Regions from separate parts of the Streptomyces hamibioticus genome, predicted to be linked through region 1. Evidence: riboswitches for the same ligand, from Rfam matches in the RefSeq annotation. Region 1 holds a riboswitch; each other region holds the start of a gene.

Region 1 (5,248 bases):
ACGGTCCCGGCTACACCGTTCTTTCTGCGACTGCTCAAATCGGCGTCGAGACCACCGTCAACCTCATCGGCAACGGCACCTACGCCCTGCTCACCCACCCCGGGCAGCGGGCCCGGCTCCAGCGCTCCCTGGCCGCCGGCGACCACGCCCTGCTGGAGACCGGCGTCGAGGAACTCCTGCGCTACGACGGCCCCGTGGAGCTGGCCACCTGGCGGTTCGCCACCCGCCCGCTGACCATCGGCGGACAGGACATCGCCCCCGGCGACCCCGTCCTCGTCGTCCTCGCCGCCGCCGACCGGGACCCGGCGAGGTTCGCTGACCCCGACACCCTCGACCTCGCCCGTCGCGACAACCAGCACCTCGGATACGGCCACGGCATCCACTACTGCCTCGGCGCCCCGCTCGCCCGCCTGGAGGGCCAGACCGCGCTCGCCACCCTCCTGGCCCGCCTGCCCGACCTGCGCCTCGCCGAGGATCCCGCCGAACTGCGCTGGCGCGGCGGGCTCATCATGCGCGGACTGCGCACCCTGCCCGTGTCGTTCACACCGGCCCCGGCGGCGGGCCCCGCGGCGGACCCCGTCCCGGGACCCTCGGGCAAAGGTGACACGCGCTCAACTTCGTGATCTTCACGTGATCTGCGCGGCATGAACTTGTGACAAGTGATCGTCTGCCTATACGTTCACGGATCAGCGCGGCGCCGAGCGCCACCCGCCGCGCGGGTCAGCGCTGTCTCCGAAAGGTCTTCGCATGCTCTCCGGGAACGGTCGTCACCGCCGCCCCCGCCAGGCCCCGGCTCTCGTCGTCGCCGCCGGCGTGACCGGCTCCGCCATCGCGATCCCGCTCCTCGGGGCCTCCGGTGCCAGCGCGGCCGACGGCGCGGCGTGGGACCGTGTCGCCGAGTGCGAGACCGGCGGCGCCTGGAGCCAGAACAGCGGCAACGGCTACTACGGCGGGCTCCAGTTGCCCCAGGAGAAGTGGGAGCAGTACGGCGGCCTCGCCTACGCGTCGAGCGCCGACCAGGCCAGCCGGTCCCAGCAGATCAGAGTCGCCGAGAAGCTGCTCGCGGCCGAGGGCATCACCGCGTGGCCGACCTGCGGACTGCTCGCCGGCCTGGAGAACGACTCGCCGTCGGCGGTCGGCGGCGGCACCGCGGATGACGGATCGTCGGACGCGACGCCCACCGCTCCCACGTCACCCACGTCACCCACATCGGACGCATCGGGCACCCCCGGGGCGACAACGGAGTCCGCGCCCGAGACCGCGCCCGAGAGCGTGCCTGCGTCACCGACCGCCCCGGACCCCGACGCGTCCGCCTCGACGGCCGCGCCCACTCCGTCCGGCACTCCCACGAACGGCACGGACGAATCCCCCAAGTCCGACACGTCCGGCGAAAATGGCTCGCCCGCGGCGACCGCCACCGACTCGGCCACCGCAAAGCGCGACGACTCGGACAACTCCGGGCAGGGTGCCGGTTCTTCGGATCTGACGGACACCGGCCAGAGCGGCACCGGCCGCCACCGCGGCGAGAGCGCGGACGAGGGTGCCGGGGACGGTCGTACGGGCGAGTCGGCGGGGCGGCATGCCTCGCGCGGCGACGCCGCCGTGCGGGATGCCGCGGACGGCACGTACACGGTCCGCTCCGGCGACAGTCTCTGGGGCATCGCCGACTCCCTTGAACTGGACGGCGGGTGGCGCGCGCTCTACGCCGCCAACGAGGAGGCCGTGGGTGCCGACCCGGACCACATCCTGCCCGGTCAGACGCTTGCAGTGCGGGTCGAATCGGGCGAAAAGTAGCGGGAGTTCATGTCAGGGTTCGGGCGCTGATGTCCGGTTTAGATGCCGTGAGAGATAGGTCTCAGAAGCCCTGATCGTCTTTGAAAATCCGCGGTGCGCGTGACTACGGTCGTGATCGCTCGCCATCGCGGGCCCCGGCTGCCGCAACGCCGAATCCTGCCAGCGGCCGTCCGGGAACAGTCGTCGCGTCAAGCGCCGTAGGCAGGAGCGGGGGACCCAAGGTAAGTGCCCGACCGGCCAGTTGCGCCGGAACGGCTAGGGGTGAAGCCGCGCTTCTCGTAAAGAGAGGTGTGGCCGGGCAATTCCACCGGCCCGAACCCGACAGCTCACCTCGTAGGCGTCGGTGAGGGGATCCAACCATGCTGTTTTCCGGCAAGGGCAAGCACCGTCGTCCGTCCAAGGCCACTCGCGCCATCGCCGTCGCCGGCGTCACCGGCGCCGCCGTCGCCGCCCCGCTGATGGCGGCCGGCAACGCCTCCGCCGCCACCGCCGCAGAGTGGGACGCCGTCGCCCAGTGCGAGTCCGGCGGCAACTGGTCCATCAACACCGGCAACGGCTACTACGGCGGTCTGCAGTTCTCCGCCTCCACCTGGGCCGGCTACGGCGGCACCCAGTACGCGGCCACCGCCGACCAGGCCACCAAGGCCCAGCAGATCGAGATCGCCGAGAAGGTCCTCGCGGGCCAGGGCAAGGGTGCCTGGCCGGTCTGTGGCAAGAACCTGTCCAGCGCCCCGTACGGCGGTGGCGGCTCCACCGAGTCCGGCGGTTCCTCGAACGGCTCCTCGAACAGCGCCTCCGGTGCCACCGAGAGCCGCGAGACCGAGCAGAAGGCCTCCCGTTCGCAGGAGCGCCCGGCCGCGCCCAAGGCCGAGGAGAGCAAGAAGACCGTCACCACCCCGACCGGCAAGAAGGTCGAGAAGGGCGACGGCGAGTACAAGGTCGTCAAGGGTGACACCCTCAGCTCCATCGCCACCGAGCACGGCGTCGAGGGCGGCTGGCAGAAGCTGTTCCAGCTGAACGACGACATCGTCGAGGAAGCCGACCTGATCTACCCGGGTCAGCAGCTGCACCTGAAGTAAGCAGCGGCCCGCAGTCCCCCCGTCCCGGTGCGTGTTCCCCCGTACGCACCGGGGCGGGGTTTTTCGCGCCGCCGTCCCGGGGAACCGGTGAGCCGCCGACCGCCGACCGCCGACCGCCGACCGCCGACCGCCGACCGCCGCCCGCCGGGCCCGGGAGCCGTCGCCGGGAATCCGGGGATACGCCTTTGTTCCGTTCGGAAACAATTTGCTCTCGGTTCTGTCCAAGGGGTGGGTGACCGGCTGGCCGATCGCCCGGAGCCGGTTAGGCTCATCCCGCAGAGCCCCACGGCCGGCCCGCACAGCCACCGCGGACCTGCCCAACAGCGTCACATCCACGAAGGAGATGCTCGTGCCGTCCATCGACGTCGTCGTAGCCCGGGAAATCCTGGACTCCCGAGGCAACCCCACGGTCGAGGTCGAGGTCGGCCTCGACGACGGCAGCACGGGTCGTGCCGCCGTCCCGTCCGGCGCCTCCACCGGCGCCTTCGAGGCCATCGAGCTCCGCGACGGCGACACCAGCCGCTATCAGGGCAAGGGTGTCGAGAAGGCCGTCCTGGCCGTCATCGAGCAGATCGGCCCGGAGCTGGTCGGCTACGACGCCACCGAGCAGCGCCTGATCGACCAGGCCATGTTCGACCTGGACGCCACCGACAACAAGGGCTCCCTCGGCGCCAACGCCATCCTCGGCGTCTCGCTCGCCGTCGCCCACGCCGCCTCCGAGGCCAGCGACCTGCCGCTCTTCCGCTACCTGGGCGGCCCCAACGCGCACCTGCTGCCGGTGCCGATGATGAACATCCTGAACGGCGGGTCGCACGCCGACTCGAACGTGGACATCCAGGAGTTCATGATCGCCCCGATCGGCGCGGAGTCCTTCTCCGAGGCCCTGCGCTGGGGCACCGAGGTCTACCACACCCTGAAGAAGGTCCTGAAGAACAAGGGCCTGGCCACCGGCCTCGGCGACGAGGGCGGCTTCGCGCCGAACCTCGGCTCCAACCGCGAGGCCCTCGACCTCATCCTCGAGGCGATCAAGGAGGCCGGTTACACGCCCGGCGAGCAGGTCGCCCTCGCCCTCGACGTCGCCGCCTCCGAGTTCTACAAGGACGGCGTCTACACCTTCGAGGGCAAGGAGCGCTCGGCGGCCGAGATGACCGAGTACTACGCCGAGCTGGTCGAGGCGTACCCGCTGGTCTCCATCGAGGACCCGCTGTTCGAGGACGACTGGGAGGGCTGGAAGACCATCACCGGCCGGCTCGGTGACAAGGTCCAGCTCGTCGGCGACGACCTGTTCGTCACCAACCCGGAGCGCCTGGCCCGCGGCATCGAGGAGAACGCCGCCAACGCGCTGCTGGTCAAGGTCAACCAGATCGGTTCGCTGACCGAGACCCTGGACGCCGTCGAGCTGGCCCAGCGCAACGGCTTCAAGTGCATGATGTCCCACCGCTCCGGTGAGACCGAGGACGTCACCATCGCCGACCTGGCCGTCGCCACCAACTGCGGCCAGATCAAGACCGGCGCCCCGGCCCGCTCCGAGCGCGTCGCCAAGTACAACCAGCTGCTGCGCATCGAGGAGATCCTCGACGACGCGGCGGTGTACGCCGGCCGCAGCGCCTTCCCGCGGTTTCGCTCGGCGAACCACTAAGCACGGCGAGGGCTGACCCCGCCCTCGTGGGCAGCGTCGTCCGTACGTCCCCGTATCCGGTCCCGTACCGTGTGCGGGGACGTACGCACGTATGAACACGGTATGAACACGCACGACGTGAACGGGAGGCGGGGCACATGGCGGTGAAGGACCGGGACCGTTTCTCCACCGCGACGCGGATCCGGCTGCTCGGGGAGCAGACCGCGGCCCGCGTCTACCGCTCGCAGACCAGGCGCCAGGCCCGCCGCTCCCGGCTGACCGGCCGGGCGGCGCTGCTCGCGCTGGTGGTCTGCTCGCTCGTGGTCGCGCTTGCCTACCCGATACGGCAGTACATCGCCCAGCGGGCCGAGATCGCCGACCTCCAGCGGCAGAAGCAGGAGGCCGAGCAGCGGGTCGAGGAGCTGCGCGACCTCAAGGCACGCTGGCAGGACGACGCCTACGCCGCCCAGCAGATCCGGCTGCGGCTGCACTACGTGCTGCCCGGGGAGACCGGGTACATCATGCGGGACCCGGACCCGGTCAGGAAGTCCCGCACCGGCCCCGGGGCGGCCGACCGCCCCTGGTACCGCAACGTGCTGGACGGGGTGGACAAGGCCGACGCCGCCGCCGACCGCTGAGCCGCCCCGGGACCGGCGTGCCCGACACCGACCAGACAGAAAGACACCCGAAGACCGTCATGGAAACCCCTCCGCCGCCCACCCCGCGCACCGAGCCCACGGACGCGGACGTCGAGGCC
Region 2 (5,248 bases), 560 kb from region 1:
CCAGGAGACCTGCCGGAACTTCGCGCACGTCGGCTACTCGATCGCCGCCACCGCGCACATCGCCGAGACCGCCTGGCACCAGGGCGTCGACCTGTACGGCGAGGCCGAGGAGCGGCTGAAGGCCGCCCTCGACCTGCACGCCCGCCACCAGCTGGCCGGGTCGGCGCCGAAGTGGCTGTGCGGCGGCAGGACCGAGCGGAACCTGGGGCCCGACCTGGAGGTCGCCCTCAACCACCTGGAGAACCGGCTCGGCCTCTCCGTCCCCACCGCGCACGAACTCGCCGCGAAGATGCGGCCGGCCGGCACCGACGACCTGTTCGTCTCCTGGGAGACCCTGACCCACGCGGACAACCCGGGGGAATGAGCAGGGAGCGGGAGGGCGCGGGAGGGCGGTGAGAAGGGCGCGGGAAGGAGTGGGACGGGTCACGCACAACCCGTGTGCTTCGCGTCCCGCACATGGCGTACACTGGTGACACAACGACGCGGGGTGGAGCAGCTCGGTAGCTCGCTGGGCTCATAACCCAGAGGTCGCAGGTTCAAATCCTGTCCCCGCTACTGAAGGCCGACGGCCGGAATCCATAAGGGTTCCGGCCGTCGGTGTGTTTGCACCTCCCTCTGTGCCCCCTGCGCTCCATGGGTCCCGTGTGCCCCGTGCGCCCCATGCGCCTCCTGTGCTGCTCCCTGCGCCTCCCTTCGGCGGTTACGTCATCCGGTCGGCCCTCACCGCTCGCTCCCCGCCCCCACCGGGGGAAACCTGGACGGGCGGGACGGGAAGCGGCGTGGCCGTGTGTGCGTGGCGGGAGACGAGTGGTGCGGCCTGGTGATCAGGACGGGGGACCGGACGAGGGCCCGTACGGAGGCTCGGACGAGAGCCCGAATCCCAGACGGCGCCGGACCGGCCGAACTCCCACGCACTCCGCCCCCACGCACTCCGCCCCCACGCCGTCCGCTCCCGCCCCGCCCGCCCCCGTGCCCCCGGTCTCCGCACCGCCCGGTCCCGGCCGCCGCGAGCCGCGGCGCATCCCGTACGCCCGGACCCTGGTGCGCCTGCTCCCGGTGCTGCTGATCGTCGGCGGTGCCGTGTACGACGTCTTCACCCCCCGGTACTTCACCGCCGGGCCCCTGTACACGGCCGCGCCCCTGATCGCCGCCCCGCTCTACTCGCGGCGCGGCACGGTGCTCACGGGGGCGGCGACCGTCGCCGTCGTGAGCACGTTGCAGCTCACGCTCGGCGTCGCCCATCGGATCGACTCGATCACCGAGCTGATCACCATCGCGACGGTCGCGGTCCTCGCCGTCCTGGTCAACGCCTTCGTGCGGCGGACCGGCGAGCGCCTCGCCTCCGCCCGCGAGATCGCCGAGGCGGCCCAGCGGGCGGTGCTGCCCGAGCCCGCGGAGCGGATCGGCGGCTTCGAGATCGCGGCCCGCTACGAGGCGGCCCAGGCGGACGCCTTCATCGGCGGCGACCTGTACGCCGTGCAGGACAGCCCGCACGGGGTCCGGCTCATCGTGGGGGACGTGCGCGGCAAGGGCATGGGCGCGGTGGCGGCGGTGGCCGTGGTGATCGGGGCGTTCCGGGAGGCCGCCGAGCAGGAGGCGACGCTGGAGGCGGTCGCGCAGCGGCTGGAGCGGGCGCTGGCCCGCGAGGGTGCCCGCCGTGCGGGGCTGGACGCCTACGAGGGCTTCACCACCGCCGTACTCGCCGAACTCCCGCACGGCGACGGGGTCGTGCGCCTCGTCAACCGCGGCCATCCGCCGCCGCTGCTGCTGCACGCCGACGGCACCCTGCGCGCGCTGACCGCCTGCCACACCGCCCTGCCGCTCGGCATGGGGGAGCTGGGCGGGTGGCCCGACCGGGCCGAGGAGACCGGGTTCCCCGGCGGGGCCACGCTGCTGCTCCACACCGACGGGCTGTCCGAGGCCCGCGATGCCCGCGGTGCGTTCTACGACCCCCGGGCCCGGCTCGCCGGCCGGGTGTTCCGGCGTCCCGGCGAACTGCTCGACGCGCTCGCCGACGACGTGCACCGGCACACGGGGGGCGGCACGACGGACGACATGGCGCTGCTCGCCGTGCGCCGGCCGCACGGTCCCTGACCACCCGCCCTCATCATCCGCCCCTGATCACCCGTTCTTGATCATTGTCACGAGTCGTGACCGGTCGAGCGCCCTCCGATAACAACTGATACAACGTCAGGTGTTGAAACTTGAACGACGGCGGGTGGGGCTGCGCTGAGGCCGAGTCAACTCGCCCGGTTTTCGCCGCTCCTGGGGCCTGTGTCCGTGGCGAGATCGTTAATGATCAAGAGGAACGGCTTGGAATAAGAGCCTCGGGTCTATTAACGTTCGATAACGCAGCGCGGTCGTCCCAGCCGTCACAGAAGGCGGCTCCGCGCGCACGCGCCGAATCCTTCGCAGAGATGCGCAGGAACCGGGGAACCACCACCTTGGGGTGAATCGCGCGTATGGCGCCGTGGAGACACGGCTCGTATACGCGCGTAGGAGACCTTCCTGCTCCGAACCCGTCAGCTAACCCGGTAGGCGGAGAAGGAAGGAAAGGAGTACGCCCACGTGGCGTCCAACCGGCCTGCCCCCGAGGCCCCGTTCGTGCCGAACCAGCGCGACAGCGACACCTTCGCCTATGGCGCACCCCGCAGCGACGACGGTCCGTGGGAGGAGTGGAACCCCACCGCGGAGTCCGTCCGGCCCGTCCGCGGCCGGCACCGTGTCGCCAAGCAGCGCGGCGGACTCGCCCGCAGCTCCACGGTCCTCGGCGTCGGTGTCATAGCCGCCGTCGGAGCGGGCGGCATGGCCAGCGCGCAGACCGGCAAGCCGCCGGTGTCGATCTCCATGCCCGACCTGCCGAACGTCGGCTCCCTCATCTCGGACGAGGAGAAGGCCCCCGAGGGCTCCGCGACGCCGCTCAGCAACCTCGCCGTGGCGTCCGCGGACACCGACGAGGGCGCCGCCGACGCCGGTGAGGCGCTGCGGGCGCGGATCATGGCGCAGGCCGAACAGCAGCAGGACCAGGTCGAGAGCAAGGCCGCCGCCGAGGCCCGGGCCGCCGCCGAGAAGAAGGCCGCGGAGGCCGCCGAGAAGGCGGCCCAGGAGGCGGAGGCCAAGGCCGCGGCCGCGAAGAAGAAGGCCGAAGAGGAGGCCCGCAAGAAGGCCGAGGCCGAGCGGCTGGCGCAGCTCGCCAAGCAGTACGCGCTGCCGACCTCCTCGTACACCATCTCCTCCACCTTCGGGCAGGCCGGTGCCTACTGGTCCTCCGGCCACCACACCGGCCTCGACTTCGCCGCACCCACGGGCACGCTGCTCAAGGCCGTGCACAGCGGCACCATCACGTCCGCCGGCTGGGACGGGTCGTACGGCTACAAGACGGTGCTCACCCTCGATGACGGCACCGAGATCTGGTACGCCCACCAGTCCTCCATCAGCGTCAGCGTCGGCCAGAAGGTCACCACCGGCGAGGTCATCGGCCGCGTCGGCGCCACGGGCAACGTGACCGGGGCCCACCTCCACCTGGAGGTGCACCCCGAGGGGTCCGGCTCCGGCGTGGACCCGCTGGCCTGGCTGCGGAGCAAGGGCCTCAACGTCTGACGCCCTCACGGTCACTCCGCCCTGAACCCCGGCGGTCCTGGCGGCGACCCCCCGACGTCAGGGCTGCCGGTTGTGCCGGTCGCGCTGGTTGCGCCGGTTCATGAGCGGTACGGGTGGTGGTACGGGTCGGCGGGTACGGGGCGTACGGTGCGTGCCGCCCGTAGGGCCCGTACGGCTGGTGCGGGCCGTACGCGGGCCAGGGCGGGGGCATCACGGGTACCGGCGGTGCCGTGGCCCGGGCCGCGTAGTCCAGGGCCGGGCGCGCTGCCTCCCGGCGCCGCCACAGCTCCTCCAGCAGCCGCCGTTCCCGTACGACGAAGTCGGCGCCCGCCCTGCCCCGGCCGCCCCGGTGCCGGAGGAACGCCAGCGAGGTCGCGTACGCCTCGTACTCCGCCACCGCCCGTGCCGCCGCCTTCCCGGCGTGGCGCCGGGCGTGGTCGCGGGCGATGCGGCGGGCGCGCATCGAGCCGAGCGCGAAGGGCTCGGCCGGCGCCAGCCACCCGGCCGCGACGTACGCGGCCAGCTCGGCCCGGACGGTGCGCAGCCCGCGCTGCCGGGTCCAGATCACCAGCCAGGTGAGCAGGCCGAACACGGGCACCATGAAGGTCGCGTACACGGCGAAGAAGCCGTACTCGCCGAAGGACGTCGAGCCGTTCCACAGGGCGTGCATGCCCATCGCGAGGAGCAGTCCGGCCGGCGGGAGCAGCATGCGGCGGACGCGTCCGGCCCGCCGGGCGTCCGCGGACAGCGCGGCGATGCCGAAGCCGATGCCGGTGAGCACCGTGAAGAGCGGATGGGCGAACGGCGACATCACGATGCGGACGAAGAACGTCGCCGCGGTGACGGAGGCGATGCCGCGGTCTCCGGCGAGCTGGTCGGTGCCGAAGGCGGTGCCGAGGTAGAGGATGTTCTCGGTGAAGGCGAAGCCGGTCGCGGTGACGCCCGCGATGACGACGCCGTCGAGGATGCCGGTGAAGTGGTGGCGGCGGAAGAGGAAGACCAGGAGGACGGCGGCGGCCTTCGCGGTCTCCTCGACGATCGGGGCTATGACGGTGGCGCCGAGTGTGTCGGCGCCGGTCGGGTCGGCGGTGGCCGTGGCTATCCAGCGGGTCGCGAAGCTGTTGGCGACGATCGCTATCAGTGCCGCTGCGCAGGCGCCCCAGGCGAAGGAGAAGAGCAGGTCGCGCCAGGGGCCGGGCGCGACGCGGTCCAGCCAGCGGAACGCGGCCAGCAGGAGGGGGACGGGCAGGACGGCGAGTCCCAGGCCGACCAGGAAGCCCTCCGTGCCGGTCTGCTCGCGGACCAGGGCCAGGATGACCAGGCCGGAGAGGGCGAGCAGGGTGCTCAGAGCGCCGTAACGCACCCAGGTGCGTTGCCACCAGCGGGGCTGGTGCGGGTTGTGGCCGGTGGTGCGGGCCAGGTGGCGGATCGGGGGCGGGTACGGCGACTGGTCCGGCGGCTGGTACGGCGGGCAGGTGGCCACGGCATCGACCCTAACGAGACGGGGGCGCCGACCTCGGCGAGCGGGCGGGGTCGGCTTCAGGCACCGGTGGGGTGATCTTTTCGGCTGGGGTGTACGCGGCGGAAGAGCAGGTCGTTCACCACATGACCCTTGTCCAGTCCCTGGCCCTCGAAACGGGTCAGCGGA
Region 3 (5,248 bases), 1.4 Mb from region 1:
TCGGCCGCGACCCGCAGCGTGTGCGTACCGGACGCCAGCTCCGTGAGCCGGGCCGACGGGTCCGCGGCCGAGCCGCCCTCGTCGCCCGCGCCGGGACCACCGGGCATCAGGCCGCTCTCCAGGCCGCCGAGGTCCGGCAGTCCGAGGTCGGTGCTGATCTTCACCGTGCCGGACAGCTGCTCGACGTCCGACTTGGCCATCTTTTCGAGGAGTTGCTGGGCGGTGATGTCCGGGAGGTCGGGATCCCCGGAGTCGGCGAGCGCGGGAACGAGCCCGATCGTGGCGGCCGCCACGCCCATCACCGTGACCGGGACGACGTACCGCGCGGCCTTGCGCCGCCGCCCCGCCCGGCGCTCCTCGTCCTGTCCGGCGGTCGTGTTGCCGTCGGATTCGTACGGTGCCATGTGTGCCCTACCTCCGTCGTCGGCGGCGGCTGACTCGCGACCTCGCACTTGTCCACCCCTGAGCCGCCATTCTCACCCGAATCGGTGAGGAGTGGTGTTTTCCGTGGTGTCCATCTCACCAAATCGGCCACGCAGAAGCGTCAGACCGCGGAGCCAACTCCGCGTACTGCTGGGGTATGACACCGAGGGCGGCAACCTCCCCCGACCAGTAGGGGTCTTGTGACGTGCGTCACCCCTGCGCGAGGGCGGAGAGCAGGACGGGAGGCAGGGCGCGCGCTTCCGACCGGCCGTCCCCAGCCGGTCCCGACGCTCCCGGCCGGCCGCTCCGAGCCGGCCCCGACGCTCCCCGCCGGGCGCGCCTAACCGGCCCGGTGCACCACCGCGTCGCACAGCTCCACCAGCGCGGTCTTCGCGTCGCACTCCGGGAGCGGGGCCAGCGCGGCACGGGCGTCCTCGGCGTAGCGCACGGTGTCCCGCCGGGCCTGCTCCAGCGCGGGGTGGGCGCGCAGCAGGCGCAGCGCCTCCGCGTGGCGCTCGTCGTCGGTGAGGTCGGAGTCGAGCAGCTCGCACAGCGCGCGGTCCTCGGCCAGCCCCAGCCGGGCGGCCCGCTCGCGCAGCCGCAGCACCGGCAGGGTCGGGATGCCCTCACGCAGGTCCGTGCCCGGGGTCTTGCCCGACTCGTGCGAGTCGGAGGCGATGTCCAGCACGTCGTCCGCGAGCTGGAAGGCGACGCCGAGCCGCTCTCCGTACTGGGTGAGCACGTCCACGCGCGCCTCGTCGGCACCGGACATCATGGCGCCGAACCGGCAGGACACCGCCACCAGCGAGCCGGTCTTGCCACCCAGCACGTCCAGGTAGTGCTCGACCGGGTCCCGGCCGTCCTGCGGCCCGGCCGTCTCCAGGATCTGCCCGGTGACCAGCCGCTCGAACGCCAGGGCCTGCACCCGGACCGCCTCCGGCCCCAGGTCGGCGAGGATCTGCGACGCCCGGGCGAACAGGAAGTCGCCGGTCAGGACGGCGACCGAGTTGCCCCAGCGGGTGTTCGCGCTGGGCACCCCGCGGCGCACCGCGGCCTCGTCCATCACGTCGTCGTGGTAGAGGGTGGCGAGGTGGGTCAGCTCGACGACGACGGCCGACGGGACGATCCCGGGGGCGTACGGATCACCGAACTGCGCCGAGAGCATCACCAGCAGCGGCCGGAAACGCTTGCCGCCGGCCCGCACCAGGTGCTGGGCGGCCTCGGTGATGAAGGGCACCTCACTCTTGGTTGCCTCGAGCAACCCTTCCTCGACAGCCGCCATCCCGGCCTGGACATCGGCTTCCAGAGCCTGGTCCCGCACGCTCAGCCCGAACGGCCCGACGACGGTCACGAGGGGTCTCCTGTCTGCTGGTGTCTACTGGCGGTTACCCGGTTTGTCGATAGGTCGCTGCCATCACTCAAGTCAGCGTATCCGGTCACGTTTCGATCACCGCTAGCGCCCACCGTTACAGGCCGGTCGGTATCGGATCATGAACGGTATATTTTTGATCAGGTGATATGAGCAAACTTTGATCGATATCGACGGGCGGGCGCGACCTCGACGCGCGCCCGACATGTGGCACTCGACACCTGCCGCTCGACACCCGGCACCCGGCACCCGGCACCCGGCACCCGGCACCCGCGACAGCAGGCCCGCGCCCCGGCGCCACCGCACCGCCCCCCGAGCCCGCCCGGCACCGCCCACCTCCACCCGATCGGCCACCCCCGCTCCCCGTCGAAGATCCCGTCACCCCTCCCAACGGCCGGCCCTCCGCGAACGTCACCCATTCGACGCGCAAACCCGCGTTCCCGCCCAGGACTGGGCGGTTGGCTCGCAGTTGAACTGATTGCCCGATTTGCCGGGCTTGTTGACCCAGGTGAATTGGCTCACGCGGCACCCGCGGCCGGCCGTCGCCCCGCGCCCCCTCCGCCCCTTTGCCCTGTAGGCCAGTTGGGCTTGGCGCACGCAAAGGATCAAGCACGCCGAAATTGATGGATCAAGGTCAAAAGGCCGCTTGTGTGAATCCCGCACTTGTTCCGGACATGTGCTCTCGCATACGTTCCCGGCCTGTCGGGCGGACGCCGAGTCCTGCCGCCGCCCGGACGGACACCCATTCGACCAACTCACGCACGGCAGGAGCGGGGGACCCAGGTAAGTCGCCGCGCCGGTCACGGACCGGAGCGGCTCGGGGTGAAGCCACGCCCGTCAGGGCGCGGCCGGGCACCTCCCGCCCGAACCCGACAGCTCACCTCGCAGGCGACGGAGAGGAACATCAGCATGCCCGGACGTGGTAAGCACCGCCGCCAGAGAACCAATCCGCTCACCCGAAGCGTCATCGCCGCCGGCACCGGCAGCGTGGCGCTCTCGCTCCCCCTCATGGGCGCCGCGACCGCGCACGCCGCCCAGCCGCCCCAGAGCGCCCCGGCCGCCGCCCAGTCGGCGCCGCAGGCCGCACAGGTGGCCAAGTCCCTCACGTACACCGTGGTCAAGGGCGACACCCTCTACCGGATCGCCGACAAGTACGACGTGAGCGGCGGATGGCGTCAGCTCTACAAGGACAACGGCGCGACCGTCGGCGACGACCCGCAGCTGATCCGCCCGGGCCAGAAGCTGAAGGTGACGACGACGAAGGCGGACGCCGCCGAGAAGGCGGGCAAGGCGAGCTCGGCGACCAAGGCGTCCACGGCCTCCGCGCCGGCCACGAAGGCCGCCGGAACCGTCGCCAAGGCCACCACGGCCGCCGCGAAGACCTACGCGAACAACCTCGACGGCTGGATCCGCGAGGCGCTGGACGTCATGGCGCAGAACGGGATCCCCGGTTCGTACGAGGGCATTCACCGCAACATCATGCGGGAGTCCTCCGGCAACCCGCAGGCCATCAACAACTGGGACATCAACGCGGTCAACGGCACGCCGTCCAAGGGGCTGCTGCAGGTCATCGACCCCACCTTCCGCGCCTACCACGTGCCGGGCACCTCCTGGGACCCGTACGACCCGGTCGCGAACATCACGGCGGCGTGCAACTACGCGGCCGACCGGTACGGCTCGATCGACAACGTCTTCGGCCCGTACTGAGACGCCGGGCTACGGCCCGTACAGTCGCTCGAGGACGACGGCGATGCCGTCGTCCTCGTTCGACAGCGTGACCTCGTCGGCCACCGCCCGCAGCTCGGGATGGGCGTTGGCCATCGCCACCCCGTGGGCCGCCCAGTCGAACATCGGGATGTCGTTGGGCATGTCACCGAAGGCGATCGTCTGCCACGGGCTCGCCCCCAGCCGCTCGGCGGCCAGTGCCAGGCCGGTCGCCTTGGTGATGCCGCACGGCTGGAGCTCCACGGTCCCCGGCCCCGACATCGTGACCGTCGCCAGCGAACCGACCACCGCGCGGGCCGTCGCCGCCAACTGGTCGTCGGACAGGCCCGGGTGGCGCAGCAGCACCTTGCTGATCGGCGTACCCCACAGGTCGTCGCGCCGGTCGACCCGTACGGCGGGCAGAGTCGGGTGCGGCATCAGGTATCCCGGCTCGATGAGGGTGAGGCCGTCGACCCCGTCCTGGTCCACGGCCGCGTACACCTGCCCCACCTCCGCCTCGATCTTTCCCAGAGCCGTCTCCGCCAGCTCCCGGTCCAGGGTCACCGACCACAGCAGGCGGCCCGATCCGGCGTCGTACACCTGCGCGCCCTGACCGCACACCGCGAGCCCCGTGCAGCCAAGGTCGGCGAGGAGCGGCCGGACCCGGGGCGCCGGGCGCCCCGTCACCACCAGATGCCGCGCACCGGCCCCGGCCACCCGCGCGAGCGCGGCGAGCGACCGGTCGGACACGGTGTCGTCGCCTCGGAGCAGTGTTCCGTCGAGGTCGGTGGCGACGAGGGCATATGCGGTGGGGTCCATGATCAGAGAATACGGACATCGCGCCCCGCCGACTCACCAGCGGAACGCATGCGCACCAGAAGGCATCGGTCGAGGTCAAGATCAGGTGCACGCAAGGACGTTTGTGTCCGGAAACTGACGCATCAAGAGCTAAAGGCAGTTAAGGGCCTGTGCACCGGTTGGCAACAACATGGTCCGCTACCTACCCTCCGGGTCGGCCCGGGGGTACCTTCCTTGTGTCCAGGGGGACTTGATCGGGGGGTCGGGTTGGGCATCGGACGCATTCGTGTGCTGCAGCCGGAGGAGCTGGGCGAGGGGGAACGAGAGCACTGGCGCGACCTGCGCGCCAAGTCGCAGACGCCGCGGAACCCGTTCATGGAGCCGGAGTTCACCGACGCCGTGGGCCGGGTGCGGCCCGGGGCGCGGGTCGCGGTGCTGTACGAGGGCGGGGAGCCGGCCGGGTTCCTCCCCTACGAGCGGGGGCCGCTGGGGCAGGGGCGCGCGATCGGCCTCGGCGTCTCGGACTGCCAGGGCGCGGTGCTGGCCCAGGGTCCGGTCCCGGACACCCGGGCCCTGCTGCGGGCCTGCTCGCTGTCCGGGTACGCCTTCGACAACCTGGAGGCGGAGCAGCGGCTGTTCGTCCCGTACGCCGCCGGGAAGCACGCCGCCCACGTCATCGACGTGGCGCAGGGCTACGGGGCGTACGAGCGGGCGCTGCGGGCCCGGTCACCGAAGTTCCTGAAGACCACGCTGGCCAAGGAACGGCGGCTCGGGCGCCAGGTCGGGGACGTGCGGTTCGTGTTCGACGAGCGGGACCCGGCCGCGCTGCGCACCCTCATGGGCTGGAAGTCGGCGCAGTACCGCAGGACGGGGCGCCGGGACCGGTTCGCCCAGGAGTGGATCACGCGGCTGGTCGGCGGGCTGGCCAGGACCCGGGCGCCGGAGTGCACCGGC
Region 4 (5,248 bases), 3.5 Mb from region 1:
GGCGGGGGCTGATGATCGGCATCGAGTTCGGCCGGCCGCGGTCGATGAAGCTGCGCAGCCGGTGGTCCATGCTGCAGGCGGCGCGCAAGGGGCTGTTTGCACAGATGGTGGTCGCCCCGCTGATGCACCGGCACCGCATCCTCACCCAGGTCTCCGGCGACCACCTGGAGGTGATCAAGCTCATCCCGCCGCTGATCATCGGTGAGCGGGAGGTGGACCGGTTCGTGGACGCCTTCACCGAGGTCATGGACGACGCGCACAGCGGCGGCGGCCTGATGTGGGACTTCGGCAAGACGCTGGTGAAGCAGGCGGTGGCCGGCCGCTAGGGATCTTTTGCCTCAGAGGCAAGAAAATTGCCCCGGGGGCAAGGCTCGGGCTGAATGGAGGCATGAACTCTCCCGAGTCCGCGCCGGACGGACCCGCCGGGACGGTGTCCGTCGTGGCGCCACAGCTGCGCGCCCTGCGCCGGCGGGCCGGTCTCACGCTGGAGGCGGCGGCCCGCGCCGCGGGGCTGTCGCCCGCCCATCTCTCCCGGCTGGAGACCGGTCAGCGCCAGCCCTCGCTGCCGATGCTGCTCGCGCTGGCCCGGATCTACGGTACGACGGTCTCGGAGCTGCTCGGCGAGACGGTCGCGGACCGCGACGCCGTCGTCCGGGCGGCCGACATGGAGCCGACCCGGGCGGGCGGCTGGACGTACTGGCCGGCCGGCGCGCCCGGGCGCGGGATGCAGGCGCTGCGGGTCCACGTGCCCTTCGGCTCGCAGGGCGACATCGTGCGCGTGCACCCCGGCGAGGAGTGGCTCCACGTCCTGCGGGGCCGGCTGCGGCTGCGCCTCGGCGACACCGTGCACCGGCTCGCGCCCGGCGACAGTGCGCACTTCGACTCGCTGACCCCGCACTGGATCGCCGCCGTGGACACCGACGGCGTCGACCTGCTGTTCGTCCACACGCTGCTGCAGAGCCCCACGGCCGCGCTGTGCCTGGGGCACGCCCCCGGGGAGACGCCGTGAGCGACATGGAGGAGAAGTTCCCGCGTGCGCTGTGGGTGCGGCTGATCGTCTACATCGCCGTGGGGCACGTCTTCGCCGCCTTCGTCTACCTGCTGTTCGAGGCCGGCGCCAAGTAGCCGGGGCGGTGGCGGGGCGGTGGCGTGGCTCAGTCGAGCAGGCGCTCGCGCAGCCGCTCCCGGATGTCCGGTGTGATCCGCAGACCCCGCTCCAGATAGGTGTCGACGCCGCCCCAGGTCTCCTCGATCGTGTCGAAGGCCGCCGCCAGGTATTCGGCGCGGGCGTCGAACAGGGGGCTGAGCAGCTCCATGACCTCGGGGGAGTAGGCCGAGTCGGAGCTGCCGCTGCGGCGCACCTTGTAGCGGCGGTGGGCGGCGCCCGACTTCAGGTAGTCCTCGACGATGGCCTCGCGCTCCACGCCCACGGCGAGCAGCGTCACCGCCACCGACAGGCCGGCCCGGTCCTTGCCGGCCGCGCAGTGCATCAGGGCGGGCACGCTGTCCTCGGCGAGCGCGTGCAGCACCTGGGAGTGCTCCGCCGTGCGCTCCTTGATGATCATGCGGTACGAGGCGATCATCCGGTGCGCGCCCTTGCCGTCCGCCAGGATCTCCCGGAGCTGGTCGAGGTCGCCGTCGCGGACCATCTTCCAGAACTCGGCGCCGTCGGCGGGGTCGGACAGCGGCAGGTTCACGTTGCGCACGCCGGGCAGCGCGATGTCCGGGCCCTCGAGCTTCTGGTCGGCCGCGTTGCGGAAGTCGAAGATCGTGTGCAGCCCCAGGGAGTCGAGGAAGGCGGCGTCCTCCGCGGTGGCGTGCGCCAGGTGGCCGCTGCGGTACAGCACGCCGTACCGCACCCGTCGGCCGTCCGCGGTCGGCAGTCCGCCCACGTCACGGAAGTTGCGCACACCGGCCAGCTCGGGCTCGGTCGACGGGACCTGCTGCGTCACGGGGACTCCTCCCACTCCGCCCCGCCGACGCTGCTCGTCGACGGGCACCGACTCGACGATACGGCATCCCTTGCCTGGGGCAATGAGTTGTCCACAGGCGGTACACCGGGCACGACGCCGGGCGACTCGATGCGGCACTTATTCATTGGTGGTGCATTCGGGAATTCTGTCCGAATTGGTGTCTTAGTTCCAACTCGCTCTGGAATAAGGGGGGCTGGAGAGGCGGTGCGTGAGGAGGGTCATATCCGTGACGGTGCGTTGCCCATCATGCTCACGTAATTCCAGCTGTTTTCAAGGGTGTTTGCCGGTGATGGTGCCCGGAGAGTCGACGGAGTGTGACCACTCTTTCCCCAAGGGGATCACGTGAAAACCCCGCATCGGGAAACCGTCGCTTGTTTCTGTGCGTCTTGGTCCCTTACGTTCACCACCGATCCGGACGGACGCCTAATCCTGCCGCCGACCGGAGCCCGCACTCACCCACACCCGTACACGGCAGGAGCGGGGGACCCACAGGTATCACCGCCTGTTCCGGTCTCCGGAACGGCTAGGGGTTAAGCCGTGCTTCGGCCCGGCCGGGCATCTCCAGCCCGAACCCGACAGCTCACCTCGTAGGCGCCGGAGAGGAATTCGCCATGCCCGCGAAGGGTAAGCACCGCCGTACCAAGACCCAGCGTCTGACCCGCGTCATCGCTTTCGCCGGAACCGGTGGAGCCGCGCTCGCGCTCCCGCTCATGGGTGCTGCGAACGCCCAGGCCGCTCCCGCGCAGTCCGTGTCCGAAAAGGCCGTTTCCTCCCTTCCGGTGGCCCAGCAGAAGGCCGCCGAGAAGAGCGCCGGCACCGCCGGCAACGCGAAGTCCTCGGACAAGCGCACCTACACCGTGCGCTCCGGTGACTACCTCGCGAAGATCGCCGACGAGCAGAACGTCGACGGCGGCTGGCAGCAGCTGTGGGCCGACAACCTCCAGGCCGTCGGCGAGGACCCCTCGCTCATCCACCCGGGCCTGAAGCTCGCCATCGGCGGCGCGGCCGAGGCGGGCGCCGGCAAGTCGTCCGGCAAGTCGTCGAAGGCCGCCGAGCCGTCGAAGCCGGCCGCGCCGCAGAAGCAGAAGTCGTCCTCGGACGCCCCGGCGAAGGAGTCCTCCTCCGAGGGCGCCCGCGCTCAGTCCGCCGGTACCTCCGCCAACGCCTCCAGCGGCTTCGTCTCCCCGGTGCCGGGCGGCACCGTCGGCACGCCGTACCGCCAGTCGGGCAGCATGTGGTCCAGCGGCTACCACACCGGCACCGACTTCGCCGTCCCGACGGGCACCTCCCTGAAGGCCGTGGGCGCCGGTACGGTCGTCTCGGCCGGCTGGGCGGGCGCGTACGGCAACCAGGTCGTCCTCAAGCTGGCCGACGGCCACTACGCCCAGTACGCCCACCTGTCCTCGCTCTCCGTCTCCAGCGGTCAGTCGGTGAGCGCGGGCCAGCAGGTCGGCCTCTCCGGCTCGACCGGCAACTCGACCGGGCCGCACCTGCACTTCGAGATCCGCACCACGCCGAGCTACGGCTCCGACGTGGACCCGGTCGCCTACCTGCGCTCCAAGGGCGTCTCCCTCTGACGCTCCGCCTCTCGCGCGACCGAAGGCCGGACCCCGATCCCCGGGTCCGGCCTTCGGTGCGTGCGGGTCCGGAAGCGGGGCCGGGAAGAGGGCCCGGGAATGGCGGCCCGTGGTTCCGGAGTTGGCAAATGATTTACGAGTGGCCTTTCTCACCGCCCGTCAACCCCTGCCTACGGTCGCGTAAGTCACATTCCACGGTGAATCATGGTGCGACGTGGCAGACGATTCGAAGAGTGACAGCAGATCAGTGATCGGGTCGTACGTGGCGGTGGGGGACAGCTTCACCGAGGGCGTCGGCGACCCCGGCCCCGACGGGGCGTTCGTCGGCTGGGCCGACCGCCTCGCCGTCCTGCTCGCCGACCGGCGGCCCGAGGGCGACTTCGGCTACACCAACCTCGCGGTGCGCGGGAAGCTGCTCGACCAGATCGTGGCCGACCAGGTTCCCAGGGCCGTCGAACTCGCCCCGGACCTGGTCTCGTTCTGTGCGGGCGGCAACGACATCATCCGGCCCGGCACCGACCCCGACGAGGTGGCCGAGCGGTTCGAGCGGGCGGTCGCCGAGCTGGCGGCGGTGGCCGGCACCGTCCTGGTGACGACCGGGTTCGACACCCGCAGGGTGCCGCTCCTCAAGCACCTGCGCGGCAAGATCGCCACGTACAACGGACATGTGCGGGCCGTCGCCGACCGGTACGGCTGCCCGGTGCTCGACCTGTGGTCGCTGCGCAGCGTGCAGGACCGCCGGGCCTGGGACACGGACCGGCTGCACCTGTCGCCCGAGGGGCACACGCGCGTGGCGCTGCGCGCCGGACAGGTGCTCGGCCTCCCGGTCCCGGCCGACCCGGAGCAGCCCTGGCCTCCGCTGCCGCCGCGCGGCACCCTCGACATCCGGCGGGACGACGTCCACTGGGCGCGCGAGTACCTGGTGCCATGGATCGGACGGCGGCTGCGCGGCGAGTCCTCGGGCGACCACGTGACCGCCAAGGGGACCCTCTCGCCGGACGACATCCGGATGCGGATCACCTCGGTGGCCTGACGGGGCGCACGGACGCCGGGACGAGGGACCGGGGCGGTTCTCGCGGAGTGCCTCAGGGGCGGCCGGCGCTCACCGGCGTGTGCGGCCGACGGCCGGCGGCGTGACCAACGGGCGGGGCCGACGTGGGCCGGTGGCCGGCGTGCGTCGGCGGGACGCTTTCCCGTTGCCCGGGCTCATGGGCGGGCCCGCGCTCCCGGCCTGGTGGGCCCGCGGGCTGGATGCGTGCGTCGGCGGGCCCGTGGTCACTCGCGGGGCGGGCTCACCCGGGTGACGGGCCCGCCGGCGGGGCGGGCTCGTCGGCGTGGCGTGGTCAGGGCCTCCCGTGCCACCCCCAGCTCGCGGGCGAGCGCGTCGTCCACCCACTCCTGGGCGCGCGCCCGGGACACGCTGCCGCCGTACGACGTCAGCTGTACGGCCAGCCCGTCGAGCAGGGCCGTCAGCCGCAGGGCGGCGCCGGCCGGGTCGGGACAGGGGAACTCTCCGGCGGCCACCCCTTCGGTGATGACGTCGGTGAGCGCGGCCTTCCACTGCGCGTCCAGGTCACGCGCGACCTCGCGCAGCACCGGCTCGCGCAGCGCCGCCGCCCAGCCCTCGATCCACAGCCGCCAGCCCTTGGCCGGTCCGGTCGGGGCGTACCAGCGCACGGCCGCGCGCAGCCGGCGTAA

Evidence for each region. A riboswitch is a leader RNA that binds a small molecule or an ion and turns the genes downstream of it on or off. The one in region 1 is predicted to bind cyclic di-AMP.
Region 2: linked by a shared signal. The riboswitch ahead of ACLGIH_RS17765 (M23 family metallopeptidase) and the one ahead of ACLGIH_RS20570 (transglycosylase family protein) in region 1 are both predicted to bind cyclic di-AMP.
Region 3: linked by a shared signal. The riboswitch ahead of ACLGIH_RS13810 (transglycosylase SLT domain-containing protein) and the one ahead of ACLGIH_RS20570 (transglycosylase family protein) in region 1 are both predicted to bind cyclic di-AMP.
Region 4: linked by a shared signal. The riboswitch ahead of ACLGIH_RS04755 (M23 family metallopeptidase) and the one ahead of ACLGIH_RS20570 (transglycosylase family protein) in region 1 are both predicted to bind cyclic di-AMP.

What each region holds. Positions count from the first base shown of each region.
Region 1 covers NZ_JBKKQY010000001.1:4,496,763-4,502,010, forward strand. Annotated here, with positions in the region: partial or broken gene ACLGIH_RS20560 (cytochrome P450) at 42-623, shown strand; gene ACLGIH_RS20565 (transglycosylase family protein) at 748-1,794, shown strand; cyclic di-AMP (ydaO/yuaA leader) riboswitch at 1,978-2,149, shown strand; gene ACLGIH_RS20570 (transglycosylase family protein) at 2,154-2,873, shown strand; gene eno (phosphopyruvate hydratase) at 3,223-4,512, shown strand; gene ACLGIH_RS20580 (FtsB family cell division protein) at 4,650-5,129, shown strand; gene ACLGIH_RS20585 (DUF501 domain-containing protein) at 5,189-5,248, shown strand, end outside.
Region 2 covers NZ_JBKKQY010000001.1:3,941,355-3,946,602, forward strand. Annotated here, with positions in the region: gene ACLGIH_RS17750 (alginate lyase family protein) at 1-364, shown strand, start outside; tRNA gene ACLGIH_RS17755 (tRNA-Met) at 482-555, shown strand; gene ACLGIH_RS17760 (PP2C family protein-serine/threonine phosphatase) at 970-2,094, shown strand; cyclic di-AMP (ydaO/yuaA leader) riboswitch at 2,389-2,556, shown strand; gene ACLGIH_RS17765 (M23 family metallopeptidase) at 2,569-3,600, shown strand; gene ACLGIH_RS17770 (PrsW family intramembrane metalloprotease) at 3,590-5,083, opposite strand; gene trmB (tRNA (guanosine(46)-N7)-methyltransferase TrmB) at 5,140-5,248, opposite strand, start outside.
Region 3 covers NZ_JBKKQY010000001.1:3,094,733-3,099,980, forward strand. Annotated here, with positions in the region: gene ACLGIH_RS13800 (LolA family protein) at 1-404, opposite strand, end outside; gene ACLGIH_RS13805 (polyprenyl synthetase family protein) at 764-1,774, opposite strand; cyclic di-AMP (ydaO/yuaA leader) riboswitch at 2,531-2,698, shown strand; gene ACLGIH_RS13810 (transglycosylase SLT domain-containing protein) at 2,702-3,499, shown strand; gene ACLGIH_RS13815 (HAD family hydrolase) at 3,509-4,315, opposite strand; gene ACLGIH_RS13820 (GNAT family N-acetyltransferase) at 4,583-5,248, shown strand, end outside.
Region 4 covers NZ_JBKKQY010000001.1:1,033,122-1,038,369, reverse strand. Annotated here, with positions in the region: gene ACLGIH_RS04775 (aspartate aminotransferase family protein) at 1-326, shown strand, start outside; gene ACLGIH_RS04770 (helix-turn-helix domain-containing protein) at 389-1,009, shown strand; gene ACLGIH_RS04765 (DUF6126 family protein) at 1,006-1,125, shown strand; gene ACLGIH_RS04760 (tyrosine-protein phosphatase) at 1,155-1,952, opposite strand; cyclic di-AMP (ydaO/yuaA leader) riboswitch at 2,417-2,580, shown strand; gene ACLGIH_RS04755 (M23 family metallopeptidase) at 2,585-3,550, shown strand; gene ACLGIH_RS04750 (SGNH/GDSL hydrolase family protein) at 3,798-4,583, shown strand; gene ACLGIH_RS04745 (TetR/AcrR family transcriptional regulator) at 4,826-5,248, opposite strand, start outside.